Regions from separate parts of the Serratia sp. YWN4 genome, predicted to be linked through region 2. Evidence: predicted binding sites of a transcription regulator. Region 2 holds the regulator's gene; the other holds the start of a gene.
The links. Region 2 encodes PurR, which represses purine synthesis genes. Its sites were predicted from a motif close to CANGCAAACGTTTGCNTG; they were not measured.
Positions count from the first base shown of each region.

Region 1 (11,270 bases), 2.6 Mb from region 2:
GTCTTCGGTGGCATAACGCCCGGCGTTCAGACCGGCCAGCAAACCTTGCGCTGCGGCTTCTTCGTAACCGGTGGTGCCGTTGATCTGGCCCGCGAAGAACAGCCCCTGGATAAATTTGCTTTCCAGCGTGGGTTTCAAATCGCGTGGATCGAAGAAATCATACTCAATGGCGTAACCAGGGCGAACGATACGGGCATTCTGCATTCCTTCCATCGATCGAACGATCTGCATCTGTACGTCAAACGGCAGGCTGGTGGAAATGCCGTTGGGATAGATCTCGTTGCTGGTCAGCCCTTCTGGCTCGAGGAAGATCTGGTGTGAATTACGATCGGCGAAACGCATCACCTTGTCTTCGATCGATGGGCAGTAACGTGGCCCGATCCCTTCGATGATCCCGGCATACATCGGGCTACGATCGAGGTTATTGCGGATCACATCATGGGTTTTTTCGTTGGTATGCGTGATATAGCACGGCATTTGCTGCGGGTGCTGGCTGGCATTGCCCAGGAATGAAAACACCGGGCTTGGTGTGTCGCCATGCTGTTCAGCCAACACGCTGAAATCGATAGTTCGTGCATCAATGCGTGGTGGGGTACCGGTTTTCAGGCGGTTAACCCGCAGCGGTAATTCACGCAGGCGCTGTGACAATGAGATCGAGGGAGGATCGCCAGCACGGCCGCCGCTGTAGTTCTCCAGGCCAATATGGATCTTGCCATCCAGGAAAGTCCCTACGGTCAGCACCACCGCTTTGGCACGGAATTTCAGCCCCATTTGGGTTACTGCACCGACCACCCGATCGTTTTCCACGATCAGATCCTCAACCGCCTGCTGGAAGATCATCAGGTTTGGCTGGTTCTCCAGAGCGGTACGGACAGCCTGGCGATACAGGACGCGATCGGCCTGAGCACGGGTAGCCCTGACCGCTGGGCCTTTGCTGGCGTTTAGTATCCTAAACTGGATACCGGCATGATCGATCGCCGTAGCCATCAGGCCGCCGAGTGCATCGATTTCTTTAACCAGATGCCCTTTCCCAATACCGCCAATCGCCGGATTACAGGACATTTGTCCCAGCGTGTCGATATTGTGAGTCAGTAATAAAGTCTGACGACCCATACGTGCCGCAGCCATGGCGGCTTCGGTACCGGCATGGCCACCACCGATGATGATGACGTCAAATTGCTCTGGATAAAACATGGAACTGCACCTCGAAGTACTTGCGAACGATCTTGATCTGCCCTGGGGGGAGGATTCTACTCAAGTTTAGACGATCGACCAAGCGGTGAGGATCGTCGGTAATTAAAAGAAGATCTTTTTTATTTAAAGATCTCTTTATTAGATCTCTTATTAGGATCGCGATCCTCTGTGGATAAGTGATTATTCGCGATGAAGATCAGCAGATTAATGAGGATCGTTTGTTGTTAATGATCGGTGATCCTGGCCAGTATAAGCTGGGATCTAAATGGCATTTTATCCACAGAATGAAAAGCGCACTACAGTTGTTATTGGGATAACTACGGGTTTTACCCTGCTTATAAGCCTAGTTATACACAATCGTTCGCGCGATCTTTGAACGAATTAGAGTAAATTAATCCAATTCTTCACCCATTCCTCGGCAGGATCCTCGGGAATTTCGTATTGGGTCACGTCGATCTCGAGTCGATCGCCGATCCTTTTCGCCCCACGAGCCACTAAAAGATCGTCGATCTGTTTGATCGCACCACAGAAGGTATCGTATTCAGAACTGCCCAAACCGACGGCACCAAATGTGACCAAGGAGAGATCGGGCTGCTGTTCGGCGATTTGTTCCAGCAGTGGTTGCAGATTATCCGGTAAATCACCGGCTCCGTGGGTGGAAGAAACCACCAGCCACCGACCATTCAGCGCCAACTCATCTAATTCAGGGCCATGCAGCATTTCCGTAGAGAAACCTGCTGCTTCGAGCTGTTCAGCCAAATGTTCAGCGACGTACTCGGCACTGCCGAGCGTACTGCCACTGATCAGAGTAATGTCTGCCATGAATGATCCCAACCTTGCCGAAGAGGCAGCATTGTACGCTGTGAATCAGCTGGGATCTACCTGTGGATAATAGGGGTATAGAAATTGATCCCTTAAGGCACAATGGTGCGCATAATGGGGTTTTGCAGCGAGATCAGGGTTTCGGTTGACTGGATCTCGTCGATAGTCTGGATCTTGTTGATAAGTACCTGTTGCAGCGCATCAATTGAACGGCACATCACCTTGATAAACACGCTGTAGTGCCCGGTGGTGTAATAAGCCTCCACCACTTCCTCCAGGCTTTCGAGCTTTCTCAATGCCGAAGGATAGTCTTTAGCACTCTTTAATATAATGCCGATAAAGCAGCAGACGTCGTAACCCAGCTGTTTTGGGTTCACGTCCACCCGTGCGCCGGTAATGATGCCAGCCTGTTTCATTTTCTCTACCCGCACATGGATGGTGCCGGGGCTGACGGCAAACGTCTTCGCCAGTTCGGCGTAGGCAGTACGGGCATTGGCCATTAAAGCGTTGAGAATGCCGCGATCGAGATTATCGATCTGATAAATTTCCGCCATTAAATCCCCCTTTAATTGCTGATTGTTGAATTATCACCGTTTAAAAATGAACGATTAAAAATGAAAAGGCAATATTGATTGATGGATATTGAATTGTGATGCCATTCTGTTGCTTAATCGCTGGTAACTAGACAGGTTATTTAAGAGATACGGCAATGAAAAAGCAGTTTATTCAAAAACAACAACAAATCAGCTTCGTGAAATCCTTCTTCTCCCGCCAATTGGAACAGCAGTTGGGTTTGATTGAAGTCCAGGCTCCGATCCTCAGCCGCCTGGGCGATGGCACGCAAGACAACCTTTCCGGCAGCGAGAAAGCGGTACAGGTTAAAGTGAAAACCTTGCCAGATGCCACGTTTGAGGTGGTGCATTCCCTGGCGAAGTGGAAGCGTAAAACCCTCGGTAGCTACGATTTCAGCGCGGGCGAAGGTCTGTATACCCATATGAAAGCTCTGCGCCCAGATGAAGATCGCCTGACGCCGATCCACTCAGTGTATGTCGATCAGTGGGATTGGGAGCGCGTGATGGGCGATAGCGAGCGCAACCTGGCTTACCTGCAAGACACCGTTACCCGTATCTATGCCTCTATAAAAGAAACCGAAGCGGCGGTGAGCCGTGAATATGATTTGACCCCGTTCCTGCCAGAGCAGATTCATTTTGTTCACAGTGAAAGCCTGTTGCAACGTTACCCGGAGCTGGATGCCAAAGGCCGTGAACGCGCCATTGCCAAAGAGCTGGGTGCCGTGTTCCTGATTGGTATCGGCGGCAAACTGTCGCATGGCAAATCACATGACGTGCGTGCCCCGGATTATGATGACTGGACGACACCGGCTGCCGATGGGCTGGCTGGCCTGAACGGCGATATCGTGGTGTGGAACCCGGTATTACAGGATGCGTTTGAGCTGTCTTCCATGGGGATCCGCGTTGATGCTGCCGCGCTTAAGCATCAGCTGGCGCTGACCGACGATCAGGATCGCCTGAAGCTGGAATGGCACCAGTCGTTGCTGCGCGGTGAAATGCCGCAGACCATCGGTGGCGGTATTGGGCAATCACGCCTGGTGATGCTGTTGCTGCAACTGTCGCATATCGGCCAAGTGCAGTGTGGCGTGTGGGCACCTGAAGTGCGCGAAGCGGTCGAAGGGCTGCTGTAAGCTGCTTTTAGCGCCGCCAGCGGCGCATTAAACGGCTTTTTAACCCGGTATCGAAGCGCCAGATATGATCGAAAATGCGCATGATGCCGGGTTTGCCATAGGCAGACATCGCCACCGCATGAAAACGTTGCTGGTGGCTTTGCTGCTGTAATTTCACCTTTTTTATCACCTCGTCTGGCAATCGCTGGGCAATAAAGTCAGAAATAATCACCGCATCGGCATCAAACCAGCCACTCTCTGCCATTTTACTGACCGTTGCGCTCAGGCAGGCGGCTAAATCAGTACCGCCACGGAAATGCTGGCCGAGAAAACGCACCGCTTGCTCAATGCCGCTGGCGGCGGTCAGTTCGTAATGCACAATCTGGTTGGCAAACAGCATGATGTAACAACGGCGGTTATCCGCCAGCGCGATGCGCAACAAGGCCAGGCAGAAGGCTTTGGCGCACTGCTCGTTAAAGCCGCCCATCGAGCCAGAAGTATCAACGCAGACGATAAACGGCCCGCGCGGCTGTTGATCCTGCTGTTTATGGGTGACCTGGCGCATCACGATCTGCTCCTGCCAGGCGTCGCCTTGCAGGCGATAGCTCAGTAAGCGTTTTTCCAGCAATCGCCGGTAAAACTCAAACTCCAACTCTTCAATACCCAAGGTTGCCAGTTCGGGCGGCAATAAACGCAGGATGTCGTCACTTTGGTGAATACCGCTGACCTCTTCTGGCTGAATGGCGGGAACCTGTACCATCATGCGGAAAGGTTCGGGCTGTGCATCCTGCTGAAGCACCGCTTTGGCCTCATAACTGCGCCCCAACTGCTGTGCCAGTTTTTGCAATTCCGGCTGCTGTTGCAGAAAATCGCCGTATTCCACCAGCCGCTGATAGTCACCGCGTTGTAAATGGCCTTTACTCATATCCCACAAGCGCCCGGCGGCGGTATCGTTTTCTGCCAGTACGGGTTCCAACGCGCCGCTTAATGCCAACCGTTCTTGTAGTTCGGCCATCAATTGTTCACGTTCTTGCTCAAGCAACTGATGATGCAACATAGTGGCCTGTAGCGTCAGGCTGATGCGCCAACGTTGTAAAAACAGCGTTTGGAAACTGTCTGGGTGGTTGTGCAGATCGGCTGCGTCGACCAGCTTTTGCGCCTGTTGATAAAAGGGCGAAATCAGCTGACGCAACAGCTCGAGCGTATCGTTAAGGTGGTGAAAAAATTGGGCGTTATTTTCCAACTGGCACTGTTGGTAGCGGTAAAACTCCTGCGCCAGCGCGGGGGGCACCATGGCCTGATGAATGCGTTCTTTTAGCTGTAATCTCCAGCGTGGCAGATCGCGGTTTAACGCTCGGCGTATCGCCGGGAATTTATTGAAAAACATCATTAGCTGCGGGGCTGCCAACATGCCAATGATCATCTCTTCGATCAGTTCCCCTTCGGCGATCGACAGCAGCAAATCAATCGTTTCAAGGCTGAGCATCGTTATTGACCGCGCATTTGTTGGTATTGCTGCTTAATCTGTTCGGCAACCTGTAGCAGGCTGGCTTCAATCTTTGCCAAGCCGTTGGCTGAAATAAACAGGCATGGCTGATGCAGGCTGAATAACCGGCGCTGTTCCGCCAGGCGTTGGGTTAGGGCTTCCATTTCGTCCAGCAGCGCCTGCGGTGTGCCACCGGTCGGTTTACCCGCTGCCGCCAGTAACGCCGGTTGGCGGCTGATATCCAGCACCGTTAAATGCAGTTGGTCGTCCACTTCCAGTTCGATCTGCTGGGCAAAACCAATACCGTTCAACTTGGCACGCACATCACCACCCTTTTGCAGCCAGTTTTCCAACGTGCTGCTTTCAATACTGAGGTGATTAACCTGGATATCGTGCAGTTGCAGCGGTTTTTGCAGTAGCAAGGTTAATGTGCTGCCGCCGAGCGGCGTTGCCAGCGCATATTGCGGTTTGCGGCTGAACATACCGCCTTTTTTTACCAGGTAGATAGCCTGGCGATCGCTTTGTTGCTGTTGGTGCTGCATCCAACGGGCATGTGTCTGCTGTAGCTGGATTAACAACGTCTGTTGCTGGTAGGCCTGTTCAGCCAGCAGTTGGTCCACTTGTTGCTGCAACAGTTTCAGCGAGGTGAGATCGTGCCACAGGCAGTCTTTCAGCAGCATTAAATCCAGCGGCGCAATGGTATCGCGGCCGCTAAAGAACGCACTGGCTTGCAGCAAGCGCAGGGATTTTTTCCAGCGGCGATCGGAAACATAAGGAGCCTGTTCCAACGCATCCAAACGCTGGCGCAGCAGGAAGATCAGCTCAAAGCAGTTTTCCGGCAATTTGACTTTATCGATCTGCGGCTGCCACTGGTGGAACTCTTCATCGCTGATGCTCAAGGCTTCGGGCACCGGGTTTTCACTTTCATTCTGGCGATTCACCAGCAGGGAACGGAAATTCTGCTTATCCTGCACCTTATCGAGCCATAGGCGGATCAGCATCCGGTCATACAAAGCCTCAAGGCTGTTGTCGGCTTCCGGCAGTTCGTTGGACGCGGTGACCAGCAGGCGCAGTGGAATGGCTTCTTCGCTGTTGCCATTGCGGAAGCGGCGTTCGTTGATCGCCGTCAGTAGCGTATTGAGGATCGCCGGGCCAGCCTTCCAGATTTCATCAAGAAACACGATTTCCGCTTCGGGTAAATAACCGGAGGTTAAGCGCTGGTAGCGCCCTTCATCTTTTAGCGCCTGAATCGACAAGGGACCAAACACTTCTTCCGGGGTGGAAAAACGCGTCATCAGATATTCGAATGAGCGGGCGCTGCGGAAAGCAAACTTCAACCGGCGAGCGATCAGGCTTTTGGCGATCCCCGGTGGGCCAAGCAGGAATACGCTTTCGCCACACAATGCAGCCAGCAAACATAACCGAATGGCTTCCTGTCGTTCATAAAGGCCGCTCTCCAACGCACTGCTGAGGCGGGAAATCCGTTCTGCCAGAAGTGATGATGACGCCATAAATAGTCCGCGTTGTCCGGGGGTTAGGGCCGGTTTAATCGGCTGATAATCAATCTTGCTGGAGAATTCGATGATAAACCACCTTTTTCTAAATAGCATAGCTTGTTGATTAGTATTATTTTTCTATTATCAAGAAGATATCTGGTTCACATTTTGTTGATTTTTAGCGGTAGAGATCAGGGTAGGCAACCACGATAAATGGTGCATACTGTGCGCCTTTTATCTCCTTTGTGTTTCAAGCCGTGGCATTATTGGTTGCTCAACTACACTTGAAATCCATTGGGGTCGTGGGCGTAACGGATCATTAAGAGCCCGTATCTTTAGCTTGGTGCGGATGTAACGGCTGACGGATGTTCCAGTAAAAGAAACAAATTATGAGCACAGAGCATAAACAGTCTTTATCGGCGGTAACCTTGGCGGCTATCGGGGTGGTTTACGGTGATATCGGCACCAGCCCTCTCTATACCTTGAGAGAGTGTTTCTCCGGTCATTATGGTTTTGATGTCCGTCCTGATGTGGTCTTTGGCTTTCTTTCTCTGATCTTCTGGATGCTGATTGTTATCGTTTCCCTGAAGTATCTCACCTACGTGATGCGTGCTGATAACGCCGGTGAAGGCGGGATCCTGACATTGATGTCGCTGGCCGGGCGCAATACCTCGTCACGCACTACCTCATGGTTGGTGATCATTGGTCTAATTGGCGGCAGTTTCTTCTATGGTGAGGTGGTGATCACCCCGGCAATCTCGGTGATGTCAGCCATTGAAGGGTTGGAGATCGCCGCGCCGTCGCTTGATCCCTATATCGTGCCGCTGTCTATTCTGGTACTGACCCTCTTGTTCGTCATTCAAAAGCATGGCACTGGCAGCGTCGGTAAGCTGTTCGCACCGGTGATGCTGCTGTGGTTCATCGCGTTGGCTTTGCTGGGTTTGCGCAGCATTATCGATAATCCAGAAGTGTTGCAGGCGTTGAATCCGAAGTGGGCGCTGAACTTCTTTATTGAATATAAGAAGGTCTCGTTCTTTGCGCTCGGTGCGGTGGTGCTGTCGATTACCGGGGTAGAGGCGTTATATGCTGATATGGGTCACTTCGGCAAATTCCCGATCCGCCTGGCCTGGTTTAGCGTGGTTTTGCCTTCTCTGGTGCTTAACTACTTTGGCCAAGGGGCATTGCTGCTGAAAAACCCTGAAGCGATCAAGAACCCTTTCTTCCTGCTGGCGCCCGACTGGGCTCTGATCCCATTGTTGATCCTGGCGACGCTGGCCACGGTGATTGCCTCGCAGGCGGTGATTTCTGGCGTATTCTCTCTGACTCGGCAGGCGGTACGTTTAGGCTATCTGTCCCCGATGCGCATTATTCACACCTCAGAAATGGAGTCTGGCCAGATCTATATCCCGGTCGTCAACTGGACGCTGTATATCTCGGTGGTGCTGGTGATCGTGGGCTTTGAACACTCCAGCAACCTGGCAGCGGCATACGGTATTGCGGTGACCGGTACCATGGTAATAACCAGTGTGCTGATTACGTCGGTAGCGCTTAAAAACTGGCACTGGAACCGCTTCCTGGTGATAGGCACCTTGGCGATCCTGCTGATTATTGATGTGCCGATGTTCGCAGCCAATGCGTTGAAACTGTTCTCTGGCGGTTGGCTACCGCTGATGCTGGCGCTGGTGATGTTTATTATCATGACCACCTGGAAAAGCGAGCGTTTCAGCCTGTTGCGCCGTATCCACGAGCACGGCAACTCCCTTGAAGCGATGATTGCCTCACTGGAAAAATCCCCGCCGGTGCGCGTGCTTGGCACTGCGGTGTTTATGTCTCGGGCCATCAACGTGATCCCATTTGCGCTGCTGCATAATCTTAAACACAACAAAGTGTTGCATGAACGCGTGGTGATATTGACGCTGCGTACCGAAGATGCTCCCTATGTGCATAACCTACGCCGGGTGACTATCGAACAACTGTCACCGACTTTCTGGCGCGTAGTCGCCAGCTATGGCTGGCGTGAAACGCCGAATGTGGAAGAAGTGTTCCACCGCTGTGGTTTGGAGGGGTTACCGTGCCGAATGATGGAAACCTCATTCTTTATGTCGCACGAGTCGCTGATTCTGACCAAGCGGCCATGGTATCTGTTCCTGCGCGGCAAACTGTTTATCGCGCTGAGCCGCAACGCGCTGCGTGCTCCAGACCAGTTTGAGATCCCGCCAAATCGCGTTATTGAACTGGGAACCCAGGTCGAGATATAACCTCTCAAGGGCTTAGTTGACTGACTGAGCCCTTTTCTTTGTCTGTTTGTCGACCACGAGCGAAACGTTTCAATGGTGATCACATTTTTGCAACTTCGTCATTGCCTTCCCCTGCTGTTTTTTTAAACTCCTTAATGAGCGAAACGTTTCGCTGTTGGAGTGAGAACATGAAAAAAGGCGTGCTACTGAATTCTGAAGTTTCTGCGGTTGTGTCCCGCCTCGGTCATACCGATCAGATCACCATTTGCGATGCGGGGTTGCCAATCCCGGCAGGAACGCAGCGTATCGATCTGGCGCTGACCCAGGGAGTACCGACGTTTTTACAGGTGGTCGGGGTGGTCACGCAGGAAATGCAGGTAGAAAACGCTATTCTGGCGGAAGAGATGGTTAAACAAAATCCGCTGCTCCATGAAGCGTTGCTAGCTCAATTGCAACAACTTAGCCAACACCAGGGAAACACCATAAGCGTGAGCTATATCAGCCACAGCGAGTTTAAAGTACAGACCGAGCACAGCCGAGCGGTGATCCGCAGTGGAGAATGTTCGCCATATGCCAACGTCATTCTCTGCTCCGGCGTCACTTTCTGAGGCAATTATGCAACCGTTACTGCAACTGCAAGGGATCGATAAAGCCTTTCCCGGCGTCAAGGCGCTTTCTGGCGCTGCCCTTAGTGTCTACCCTGGCAGGGTGATGGCGCTGGTGGGGGAAAACGGCGCCGGGAAATCTACCATGATGAAAGTGCTGACCGGCATCTATAGCAAAGATGCGGGCAGCCAGCATTTTCTGGGTAAAGAGGTGGTGTTTAACGGCCCGAAAGATTCACAGGAAGCGGGTATCGGTATTATTCATCAGGAACTGAACCTGATCCCACAACTGACCATTGCCGAAAACATTTTTCTTGGCCGTGAGTTCGTTAACCGTTTCGGCCGCATCGACTGGAAACGCATGTACGCCGAAGCAGACAAATTGCTGGCGCGCCTGAATTTGCGCTACAGCAGCCACCGGCTGGTAGGAGAATTGTCGATTGGCGATCAGCAGATGGTGGAAATTGCCAAGGTGCTGAGTTTCGAATCGAAGGTCATCATTATGGATGAACCGACCGATGCGCTAACCGATACTGAAACCGCCTCTTTATTCCACGTCATCAATGAGCTGAAAGCCGAAGGCCGCGGCATTGTCTATATCTCCCATCGCCTGAAAGAGATCTTTGAAATTTGCGATGATGTCACCGTGTTTCGTGATGGCCAGTTTATTGCCGAACGCCCGGTGGCCGAGCTGCAAGAAGACTCGCTGATCGAAATGATGGTGGGCCGCAAGCTGGAAGAACAGTATCCGCGCCTGAATCTGCCGCGTGGTGAAAAGCGCCTACAGGTCAGCCATGTTTCAGGCCCAGGCGTTCACGACGTCAGTTTTACCCTGTATCGCGGTGAAATTTTGGGTGTAGCTGGCCTGATGGGGGCCGGGCGTACCGAATTGATGAAGATTCTGTACGGTGCGGCACCGCGTAAAAGCGGCATCGTCAACCTTGATGGTCATGAAGTTGTCACTCATTCACCGCAGGATGGGCTGGCGAATGGCATCGTCTATATTTCCGAAGATCGTAAGCGCGATGGTTTGGTGCTGGGGATGTCGGTGAAGGAAAACATGTCGCTGACTGCCCTGCGCTATTTCAGCCGCGCCGGTGGCAGCCTGAAACACGCGGATGAGCAGCAGGCGGTGAGCGATTTTATCCGCCTGTTCAACGTTAAAACCCCCTCAATGGAACAGCCTATTGGCCTGCTTTCTGGTGGTAACCAGCAGAAAGTGGCGATCGCCCGCGGGCTAATGACCCGGCCGAAGGTGCTGATCCTCGACGAACCCACGCGCGGCGTCGACGTCGGAGCCAAAAAAGAGATCTATCAGCTAATTAACCAGTTCAAGCAGGAAGGGCTGAGCATCATTCTGGTGTCTTCAGAAATGCCAGAAGTGCTGGGCATGAGTGACCGTATTCTGGTGATGCACGAAGGCCATCTCAGCGGTGAATTCCCAATTGAACAGGCCACTCAAGAAGTGTTGATGGCAGCGGCCGTCGGCAAGCAATACGGCGTAAAGCAGGAGTAATCAGATATGAGTTCCCAGAGTGTCGCAAAGCGCTGGTTCAGTAAAGAGTGGCTGTTAGAGCAGAAATCGCTGATTGCGCTGCTGGTGCTGATTGCCGTGGTGTCTTCGATGAGCCCGAACTTCTTCACCGTCAACAACCTGTTCAATATCCTGCAGCAAACGTCGGTGAACGCCATTATGGCGGTGGGTATGACGTTGGTGATCCTGACTTCCGGTATCGATTTGTCGGTTGG
Region 1 is NZ_CM147696.1:1,316-12,585, forward strand. It holds gene mnmG (tRNA uridine-5-carboxymethylaminomethyl(34) synthesis enzyme MnmG) at 1-1,194, opposite strand, end outside; gene mioC (FMN-binding protein MioC) at 1,576-2,016, opposite strand; gene asnC (transcriptional regulator AsnC) at 2,109-2,570, opposite strand; gene asnA (aspartate--ammonia ligase) at 2,726-3,718, shown strand; gene viaA (ATPase RavA stimulator ViaA) at 3,726-5,183, opposite strand; gene ravA (ATPase RavA) at 5,186-6,694, opposite strand; gene kup (low affinity potassium transporter Kup) at 7,069-8,937, shown strand; gene rbsD (D-ribose pyranase) at 9,105-9,524, shown strand; gene rbsA (ribose ABC transporter ATP-binding protein RbsA) at 9,532-11,037, shown strand; gene rbsC (ribose ABC transporter permease) at 11,044-11,270, shown strand, end outside.
Region 1: rbsD (D-ribose pyranase) is a predicted target of PurR. The motif match lies at 9,074-9,091, and genes of this name have one in related genera.

Region 2 (11,270 bases):
GAAGCGACACAGATTTCTTTCCAGGCGAAGGGTTATGCCGGTGCTCCAGGGTTGCACACCCCAGAGCAGATTGCCGCATGGAAAAAAATCACTCAGGCCGTTCATGAGAAGAAAGGGCATATCGCCGTGCAACTTTGGCACGTTGGCCGCATTTCTCACAACAGCCTGCAACCGGGCCAGCAAGCACCGGTCGCCCCTTCCGCAATCAATGCCGAAACCCGCACCACGGTACGTGATGAAACCGGTGCCTGGGTACGTGTACCAACCTCCACCCCGCGCGCACTGGAAACCGCAGAAATCGCCGGGATCGTCAACGATTTCCGCCAGGCAGCCGCCAATTCACGTGAAGCGGGTTTCGATTACATTGAATTACACGCTGCGCACGGCTACCTGCTGCACCAGTTCATGTCTCCGGCCTCTAACCAGCGTACCGATCGGTATGGTGGCAGTATTGAAAATCGTACCCGCCTGACGTTGGAAGTGGTCGATGCCAGCATCGCCGAAATTGGTGCCGACCGCGTTGGTATCCGTATTTCACCGCTTGGCCCATTCAATGGTCTGGATAACGGTGAAGATCAGGAAGAAGCGGCGCTGTATCTGATCGAAGAACTGAATAAACGTGGCATCGCCTATCTGCACATCTCTGAACCCGACTGGGCCGGTGGCAAGCCTTATTCAGCCGCATTCCGTGATGCCATTCGCGCGCATTTCAGCGGGGTGATTGTGGGTGCGGGTGCCTACACTGCTGAGAAAGCCGAAGAGCTGATCGAGAAGGGCTTCATTGATGCCGTTGCCTTTGGCCGCAGCTATATCGCCAACCCGGATCTGTTGGAACGCTTCAAGCAGAAAGCGCCGCTGAATGAACCTCATGCTGACACCTTCTACGGTGGTGGCGCAGCGGGTTATACCGACTATCCGACCCTGTAAGTGATGTTTATCTGATCCCCAGCCGACCCAAAGTCGGCTGAATTTATTAGTGACAATGTCACGCAAACCCCTTATACACCAGATGCGTTGAATTGCCTTATATGACAAGGCTATACTGACCTCCGCTTCAATCTACCTGCCGCTCACTGCGGCACATCCAATCAGAGGAAATTATGCGCCTACTCCATACCATGATCCGTGTCGGTGATCTGCAACGCTCCATCGATTTCTATACCAAGGTATTAGGCATGCGCCTGCTGCGCACCAGCGAGAACACCGAGTACAAATACTCGCTGGCGTTCGTTGGCTATACCGATGAAAGCGAAGGTTCCGTGATTGAACTCACCTATAACTGGGGCGTTGACAGCTACGAGCTGGGTTCTGCATTTGGCCACCTGGCGCTGGGCGTCGATAATGTGGCGGCCACCTGCGATAACATTCGCCATGCTGGCGGCAACGTGACCCGTGAAGCAGGCCCGGTCAAAGGCGGCACCTCGATTATCGCCTTCGTTGAAGATCCCGATGGTTACAAGATCGAACTGATCGAGAACAAACATGCTGGCCAAGGCCTCGGCAACTGACGTTTCCCCAGGGCGCAGTACAGCGCCCTTCTTTTATCTCCGCTGCATCAAGGCAAGAAATTTGTCATAATGCCCGCTGTATTCGATGAAGATAAGAAACTGATGGCCGAAAAAAGTGATCTTAACGCCCTGAGTGGCCGTTTTCGTGGGTTTTATCCCGTTGTTATTGATGTAGAAACCGCAGGTTTTCATGCCAAGACCGATGCGCTGCTGGAAATTGCCGCCGTCACGCTGAAAATGGATGGCAACGGCTGGTTACAGCAGGATGAAACCCTGCATTTTCACGTAGAACCCTTTGAAGGGGCTAATCTGCAACCCGAAGCGCTGGCCTTCAACGGTATCGATCCGCATAACCCACTGCGCGGTGCGGTGAGTGAGCATGATGCGCTGCACGCCATTTTCAAAGCCGTGCGCAAAGGCATCAAAGATCAGGGGTGTAACCGAGCGATTATCGTGGCGCACAATGCCAACTTTGATCACAGCTTCCTGATGGCGGCCGCTGAGCGAGCCAGCCTGAAACGCAATCCATTTCATCCGTTTGCCACCTTCGATACCGCCGCATTAAGCGGGTTGGTTCTGGGCCAGACCGTGTTGGCCAAAGCCTGCATCGCCGCCGGTATGCCATTCGACAGCAGCCAGGCGCATTCTGCCCTGTACGATACCGAACAAACCGCTCTGCTGTTTTGTGAGTTGGTGAATCGTTGGAAACGTCTTGGCGGTTGGCCGCTCGGCAACAACCACGCTGAGTAAACGCCATAAACAACTCGGGCGGCACCTGTAACAGGTGCCGCCCGAGCTTTTCAGTAAAACCTTTCGCCCTTAAGGCTGCTGATCATCCTGCTGCTTGTATTTCTCGGCCGTCTCTTTGAGTAACGGCTGCAATTCACCACGCTGATACATCTCCATAATGATATCGCAACCACCCACCAGTTCCCCATCAACCCACAGCTGCGGGAAGGTTGGCCAATTGGCGTATTTTGGCAGTTCGGCACGGATATCCGGGTTTTGCAGAATATCAACATAGGCGAAACGCTCACCACAGGCGGAAAGCGCCTGAACGGCTTGCGCAGAGAAACCGCAGTTTGGTAATTTCGGTGAACCTTTCATGTACAGCAAAATAGGGTTAGCAGAAATCTGCTGCTGAATTTTTTCAATCGTCGTCATTATTGCTTCCTCAAGCCACATCTTAGCTACAACATCGCACCGGCTATTGTAGCGGCAGGAACAGTATCAAGAAAACGCCATCTTTTGCAGGGACATTTCCGCTTGCCGGACGAGCTGTGAAAACCGCACCATTCCGGTTAAAACATACTCAAAGAATAACATTTTTAATCCGACTATTTCACTATTATATTTTCGCAATTGGCGCGTGATGAATAATAAGTCACGCCCTGATTTCTGATGTTTTTTTATACATCAACTGACTGATTTTACATCGTAAAAAATGTCATTAACGTTTTCTCACAATATGGATTACTATTTATGAGTTCTACGCTGTTTTATATGGCGAATTTCGGGAATACTGTAGCCCATTAGATATCTTTTTTGAGGCCAAGGTTGGTAACATTGACATGCGTTTAATTATTACGCTTTTCATGCTGTTGTTCTCACAGCTATTCTTCAATCTGGCGCACGCTGCGCCAAAGGCACATGTTTCCGCCGAGCAGCGTAAGGGGCACGTTAATGAGGCCCGGCCTGACGATCGCAAGAAAAAGAAAGCGGATAAGGCCAGCAAGAAAGCGAAAGCCGTCGCCCCTCAGAAAACAGCGAAAAAAATAAAGCCACAGGCAGATAAAAAAACCACTCAGGTTAAAGCAAAGAGTAAATCTACCCACACTGCCAGCATCAAAGTCACTCCGCCGAAAAAGGGTTACAAGAAGGGTTATGGTCGCCATCGTGAGCCGGATATGGCTACCGCGAAACTGGCAAAGCATGAAAAACCGCTGAAACTCAGCCCTGCACACAAGAAACGTTACCAGCATGCCAAGCAAACGGCCATGGCCAAACTCATGAGCCAGATGGGCAAACCTTACCAATGGGGCGGTTCTTCACCACACACCGGGTTTGACTGTAGCGGCCTGATTTATTACGCCTATAAAGACGTGGTGAAAATCAAAATGCCACGTACCGCCAATGAGATGTATCACCTGCGTGATGCTGCGCCGATCAAAAAAAGCGAGTTAGAAACCGGCGATCTGGTGTTCTTCCGCATCAATAACCGTGGTACTGCCGATCACGTTGGCGTTTATCTTGGTAACGGCAAGTTTATCCAGTCCCCGCGTACCGGCGAAGAAATCCGCGTCAGCCAGTTGGATAACGATTACTGGCAAAACCATTACATCGGCGCGCGCCGTGTCGTCACGCCAAAAACTATCCGTTGATTTATTGCGGCTGAGCCAGAGACTCAGCCGCCCTTTCCTGCCGATGCTTTAATCAATCAGCCGCTTAACCTGCTTTAAACCTTTTTTTCACCCGGAAAGTTGCTAAGATTATTGTCCATAAAAAAAACACAACAATTCTGTTTTCCACCTTCAACCAGCGGGTTGGAGGGTACCGGAATAATAGTGCTGTATATAAAAAGGAGAAAGCAATGTCGTTTGAATTACCTGCATTACCGTATGAAAAAAACGCTCTCGAGCCGCACATTTCTGCAGAAACCCTGGAATACCACTATGGTAAGCACCATAACACCTACGTGGTTAACCTGAACAATCTGGTGAAAGGCAGCGAGTTCGAAGGCAAAACCCTGGAAGAGATTGTTAAAACCTCTACCGGTGGCGTGTTCAACAACGCCGCACAGGTGTGGAACCACACCTTCTACTGGCACTGCCTGTCACCACAGGGCGGCAACGAACCAACGGGTGCAGTAGCTGCTGCGATCGCCAAATCCTTCGGTTCTTTTGCTGCTTTTAAAGAGCAGTTCACCGATGCCGCAGTGAAAAACTTCGGCGCGGGTTGGACCTGGCTGGTGAAAAAGGCGGATGGTACGCTGGCGATCGTTAGCACCTCAAATGCGGCAACCCCGCTGACCGGTGAAGACAAACCGCTGCTGACCGTTGACGTGTGGGAACATGCCTATTACATCGACTACCGCAATGCGCGTCCGAAATACCTGGAGAACTTCTGGGCATTGGTGAACTGGGCGTTTGTGGAAAAGAATCTGGCGTAATCGCTGGGCTCTGATAACAAGGCGCAGCATGCTGCGCCTTCAGATTGATGACAAAGTCCTGGCCGTGAGGCCAGGACTTTGATCTAGGCTGTGTCCCTCAATTACATATTCGTCGTAAAAACAGCCGAATACAGCCCAGTTGAACCATCGACAGGTAGTTCCTCGCCGTCTTTTCATAACGTGTCGCTATGCGGCGGTTTTCTTTCAGCAAACCAAAGCTTCTTTCTACAACATTGCGCCTACGATAAATCTCTTTATCAAATCGGGTTCGTCCATCTGTACTGGCCTTCTCATTCGACTTATGCGGAATAACGACCTTGATACCACTCCGCTTTAAGTCACTACGTAATGCCTTGTTTGAATAGGCTTTATCAGCGAGAACGGCCTTGCCTCGACGCTTCATAAAACCATTTTTTCTTAGAACGCCGATGCCATCTAATAACCGTAGCGCAAACTGACTTTCATGAGCTTGACCCGCACTCAGCACGATATTTAAAGGGAGCCCGTTTCCGTCTGTTGCCAGATGGATTTTGGTGCCATAACCGCCTCGTGAGCGACCCAGGCCATGATCACTGGCGATATCGGGATGTTTTTTTGGGCACCGGCAGCACAACGCATTGCACGAATATTGCTACCATCCAGAGAGATAGCCGACCAGTCGAGCAGCTTATGCTCATCAAGAATGGACAGTAACTTATTGAATATAGAGTTAATGATGCCTTTTTTTGCCCACCGGTTGAAACGGTTGTAGACGGTTTTCCATGACCCATAGCGTTCGGGTAAATCACGCCAGGGAGCCCCAGAGCACAGCACCCAAAACATGCCATTGATGACTTTACGGTGTTCACTATAGGGATGCCCAGGGCGCTGAGAGCGTTCTGGAGGTAATAATGGCAGGATGAGTGCCCATGCAGCATCAGGAAGATCGTAGCGAGCCATAGCGATAACTGTTTGAAAATTAGGTGATCAGTATACCATTTTTAATTGAGGGACACAGCCTAATAAGGTCAGTGCAAAAAATGGACTGACTGCCATGCTCAAAACACCCTCTCCCCAGCAATATCAGTTTGAAACCATCACCCTGGATGAGTTGGTCCCCGAAGACCATCTGGTTCGCCAAATCGATGCCGCCATCGATTTTGAATTTATCCGCGACGCCGTTGCTCATCTCTATTGTCCTGATAACGGCAGACCCGCTATTGACCCCGTTCGCCTGATTAAAATGATGCTGCTGGGTTATCTCTTCGGTATCCCCAGTGAGCGCCGTCTGGTCAAGGAAATACAGGTCAATGTCGCTTATCGCTGGTTCCTGCGTATGGCCCTCACCGAAAAAGTCCCTGACGCCTCGACCCTGAGCCAGAACCGCCTCCGCCGCTTCAACCACAGCGACGTCTTCCAGCAGATTTTTGACCACATCGTGGAACAGGCTCTCAGCCGCGGCATGGCCAACGGGCGTGTTCTTTACACCGACAGTACCCACCTGAAAGCTGACGCCAACCCTCGCAAGGCAGTGAATGAAGAACGTCCGGTGGGCGTCAGTGAATATCTGGAGCAGCTTGATGCTGCCGTGGAGGCCGACAGGAGGAAGCACGAAAAAAAGCCGCTGCCCGCCGTAAAAAAGACGCCAGAAAGCGTCGCCGTTAAGAACACCAAAGTCAGCACCACCGACCCGGAAAGCGGCTTTATGCACCGGGATAACAAACCGAAGGGCTTCTTCTATCTGGACCACCGCACGGTGGACGGGAAGCACGGCATCATCCTGGATACGCATGTGACACCGGGCAATGTCCATGATAGCCAGCCCTTTATCGGGCGACTTGAGCGGCAGGTAGAGCGCTTCGGTCTGGAGCCGGTGGCGGTGGGTGTGGACGCGGGTTACTTCACCGCCGCGGTGTGCCATCTGACACAGGAAATGGGTATCGCGCTGGTTCCCGGCTATCGGCGGCCGCACAAAGGTCAGAATGAGTTCCAGAAAAAGCACTTCAGGTATGATGAGGCACGGGAAGTGTATGTGTGCCCGGCAGGCGAATTGCTGATATATAGCACGACAGACCGTAACGGTTATCAGCATTACCGTTCAGACCCGGCAGTGTGCCAGCGCTGTGAGCAGAGGCAGCAATGTACGCAGAACAGCAAGGCACAGAAAACGATAACGCGGCATGTGTGGGAAGAGGCGAAAGAGGAAGCCAACAGGTTACGGCTGACGAAATGGGGCAAGAAAATCTACGCGCGGCGCAAAGAGACGGTGGAGAGAAGCTTCGCGGATGCGAAACAGCACCATGGCCATCGGTATGCGCGGTTCCGTGGACTGTCAAAAGTGCAGATGCAGTGCCTGCTGGCGGCCACAGCGCAGAATATGAAAAAGATGGCGCTGCTGGCGCTTCTTTATTGTCTTTACCGGTGGTGGAAAGCGTCTTGGGAAGGCCAGAAAGGTGCCTTGGGCGAACAGAAGTCGCCAATGACGGGGTTATGGAAAAATATCGCGATCGCGACCTGCGGTCGCTAAAAAAGAAGAACCCCACCTGAAGAAGTGGGGTTAGTCAGCAGTCTGAAGGCGCAGCATGCTGCGCCTTTATTATTTCTTGGTATGAATCAGTTCAATGCGGCGATAAAACCGAAAACAATAATCATTGCCAAAGCACAAACGGTGGTAATCAATGACATCTTCAAATCGGTATCCATAACGACTCCCTATCAGATTGGCTTCACTAAGCATAAAATCCACATGATTAATGCGTCAAATCATTTTCACACAGTTCGTGACTAAAATCTTGTTATCATTTCCCTCGTTATAATGCCGAATAGATCTTCCACTTTGCGTCGATATGGGACAGAATCCGCAGTTCACAACTGCGTACCGGCAAAATGCCCCTCCTGTTTAAGCGGCTTACGAACTCAGCACTAAAAACTCAGCTTCCGCTTATCTGGAGAGAGATCTACGCAGGCAAACGATTAACATCATACTCACATACCATAACCTGTGGGTTCAGGAGTCATTCTTTAGATGGCAACGATTAAAGATGTAGCCAAACGCGCTGGCGTTTCCACTACCACCGTTTCGCACGTCATCAATAAAACGCGTTTCGTCGCCGAAGAAACAAAAGAGGCCGTTCGGGCTGCGATCAAAGATCTGCACTACTCCCCGAGCGCCGTCGCACGCAGCCTCAAGGTTAACCACACCAAATCGATCGGCTTGCTCGCGACCTCGAGTGAAGCGCCCTACTTTGCTGAAGTAATCGAAGCGGTAGAGAACAGTTGCTACAGCAAAGGCTATACCCTGATCCTCTGTAACTCACACAATAATCTCGACAAGCAGCAGGCCTATCTGGCGATGCTGGCGCAAAAGCGTGTTGATGGCCTGCTGGTGATGTGCTCGGAATACCCAGATCAGTTACTGGGCATGCTGGAGGATTATCGCAATATCCCAATGGTGGTGATGGATTGGGGTGCTGCACGCGGTGATTTTACCGACACCATTATCGATAACGCCTTTGAGGGCGGTTATCTGGCTGGTCGTTATCTGCTGGAGCGTGGCCACCGTGATATCGGCGCTATTCCAGGGCAACTGTCACGCAACACCGGCGGCGGCCGCCATCAGGGGTTCCTGAAGGCGCTGCAAGAGGCCAATGTTGAGGTGCGTGAAGAGTGGATCGTCCAAGGGGATTTTGAACCCGATTCGGGTTACAAGGCCATGCACCAGATCCTGTCGCAGAAGCACCGTCCTACTGCGGTATTCTGCGGGGGCGATATTATGGCAATGGGGGCGATTTGTGCCGCCGACGAACTGGGGCTGCGCGTCCCGCAGGATATTTCGGTGATCGGTTACGATAACGTGCGTAACGCGCGCTATTTCACCCCGGCGCTAACCACCATCCACCAGCCGAAAGAGCGCCTGGGGGAAATGGCTTTCACCATGCTGCTGGATCGCATTATCAGCAAGCGTGAAGAGTCCCAAGTGATTGAAGTGCATCCAAAACTGATCGAGCGCCGTTCCGTGGCCGATGGCCCGTTCATCGATTATCGCCGCTAGTCTCTTCGCTCAGCCACTCCTGGTTGAGCGTTTCACTGTCCCCCAAATACTCCAGTAGCCAAGCCATCGCCGGTGATTGTGCGTTCTGCTGCCAGGTCAGGCAGCAGGCACTGGCGGGAAACGGCTCCTGCAATTGCAAGGCTACCAGTTCCCCGCTTTGCACTAACGGCAGCACGCGATGCGCTGGTACCATGCCAACACACAACCCGCTGCGCAAGCAGTCTACGGCGGAAACCCAATCGGGCACGGTAAGCCGCCGCTGATTATCCAATGACCAAGTCACTCGCTTGGGCAAGTTGCGCGAAGTATCTTCCAACAACAGAGAGGGATAAGGCCGCAGTTGATCGTTGCGCAGCAAACCGCTCAGGCTGGCCAACGGATGTGACGCGCTAACCACACATAGCCAGTTCATAAAGCCCATATCGCGAAAGGCAAAACCACCGCCCACCGGCACCGCGCGCGTGGCCCCGATAGCCATCTCAGCCCGGCCATCCACCAGCGCGTCCCACACGCCGTTAAACACTTCCGGTTGCACCATCAGTTCCACATCGGGGAAGTGGCGATAAAAATCCACTACCAGTTGGCGGCTGCGCTGCGGCTTAACAATAATATCCACTGCGATTTTTAGCTGCCCGCGCCAGCCATTAGCCACCTGCTGACATTGACGGCGTGTATCAAGCATTTTTTTGATAACAGTACGCGCTTCTTTTACAAACAGCGCCCCGGCAGGCGTCAATTCCACATCACGATGACGGCGTTCAAACAGCGGCACCGCCAACCATTGCTCCAATTGTCGCACGGTATAACTCACCGCAGACGGCACACGGTGCAACTCCTGTGCTGCCGCACTGAAACTGCCGGTGCGCGCTACCGCATCAACCACATCGAGTGAATATTCAGACCACATCTCTTTTTGCCTTCAATTTTTTTAATAGCACTTAGCAAATATTACCGTTTCACAAGCAGAGATCCAGCCGGATACACTGGCCGGCGCTAAAAAACCTGCAATAAGAAATATTAATGAGAAATACCATGCAAAATTTTGGATTTATGTTTTATCTCGCTGGCCTGAGTATGCTGGGTTATCTGGCCACCGATATGTATCTGCCCGCCTTTGGTGCCATGCAACAGGATTTGCAAATCTCCGCCAGTGCCATCAGCGCCAGCCTGAGTATCTTTCTGGCTGGTTTCGCCTTTGCCCAACTGGTGTGGGGGCCGCTTTCCGATAAGCTGGGCCGCAAGCCAGTTCTGTTGTTTGGCCTGGCGTTGTTTGCTTTCGGCTGCCTGGGGATGCTATGGGTGCAAAATGCCGTTCAATTGTGGTCATTGCGTTTCATCCAGGCAATTGGAGTCTGCTCTGCCGCCGTAACCTGGCAGGCCATCGTGGTGGATCGCTATCGCGATGGCAAAGTTAACCGTATTTTCGCCACTATCATGCCATTGGTTGCACTTTCCCCAGCATTGGCCCCGCTGATCGGTGCCTGGCTGCTGAATCACCTGGGTTGGCGAGCGATCTTTGCGGTGCTGCTGGGTATCGCTGCCTTGTTGTTCGTCCCAACCCTGCTGCTGAAAGAGACGGCCAGAATCGTACCTTCTGCCGATAAAAAGCCCGGCCTCAGTTTCCTGCAAATCCTGAAGTCTCGGGTTTTCAGCGGCAACGTGATGATCTTTGCTGCCTGCTCTGCCAGCTTCTTTGCCTGGCTGACCGGTTCGCCGTTTATTCTCGGCAATATGGGATACAGCCCGAATGACATTGGCCTGAGTTATGTTCCACAGACGTTGGCCTTTTTATTCGGCGGCTACGGTTGTCGTACTGCGTTAAACCGCATTTCTGGCAAAACCTTGCTGCCGTGGCTGCTGGTAGCTTATGGAGTCAGCATGGTGGCGCTATATCTGGTCGCCACCTTGAGTCAACCGACATTAACTCGTCTGCTGATCCCATTCTGCTTTATGGCTTTGGTTAACGGTGCCAGCTACCCGATTCTGGTGGCCAATGCGCTGATGCCGTTCCCTGATAACAGTGGTAAAGCCGCAGCCTTGCAGAATACGTTGCAATTGGGGCTCTGTTTTATCGCCAGTATGTTGGTTTCGGCATTTATCACCCAACCGCTGTTAGCCACGGTTACCGTGATGGTCGCCACGGTGGTTTTGGCTGCCTTGGGGTACATGATTCAGCGTGGGAAAGAAGAGGTTGATGGGCAAGTCATCTGCCAGAAACATGCTGACTCCGCATCATAATTGCCTTGAGAAATAGTCACTTAATGAAAATTCTAGCCGAGCGCGATTTACTGTTGAGTCTGCGTCTCGGCAAGCCTATACTCGAAATAACCTTTTAAAATAACACCTATATAGAACTTTTATCGCAGTAACTCTTGTGTCCGCGGATGGCGTCACACTTTATTTAAGGAATCATTTTCCCGTGCCTTTAATTGCGCTGGGAGTCTCTTAAATTTCCTCTGTTCATAGTCGGTATCAGACACCACGGCGAAATTTTACCGTAGCTAAACGTATGCCTTATTAGAAATTGTCTACGCTATTTTCTTATGGGTCATAAGTCAGAAGA
Region 2 is NZ_CM147696.1:2,599,738-2,611,007, reverse strand. It holds gene nemA (N-ethylmaleimide reductase) at 1-927, shown strand, start outside; gene gloA (lactoylglutathione lyase) at 1,101-1,508, shown strand; gene rnt (ribonuclease T) at 1,578-2,258, shown strand; gene ACX9GT_RS12440 (Grx4 family monothiol glutaredoxin) at 2,328-2,672, opposite strand; gene ACX9GT_RS12435 (C40 family peptidase) at 3,080-3,889, shown strand; gene sodB (superoxide dismutase [Fe]) at 4,099-4,677, shown strand; one part of gene ACX9GT_RS12425 (IS5 family transposase) at 4,775-5,274, opposite strand; one part of gene ACX9GT_RS12425 (IS5 family transposase) at 5,274-5,616, opposite strand; gene ACX9GT_RS12420 (IS1182 family transposase) at 5,711-7,183, shown strand; gene cydH (cytochrome bd-I oxidase subunit CydH) at 7,270-7,359, opposite strand; gene purR (HTH-type transcriptional repressor PurR) at 7,682-8,707, shown strand; gene punR (DNA-binding transcriptional activator PunR) at 8,688-9,614, opposite strand; gene punC (purine nucleoside transporter PunC) at 9,728-10,945, shown strand.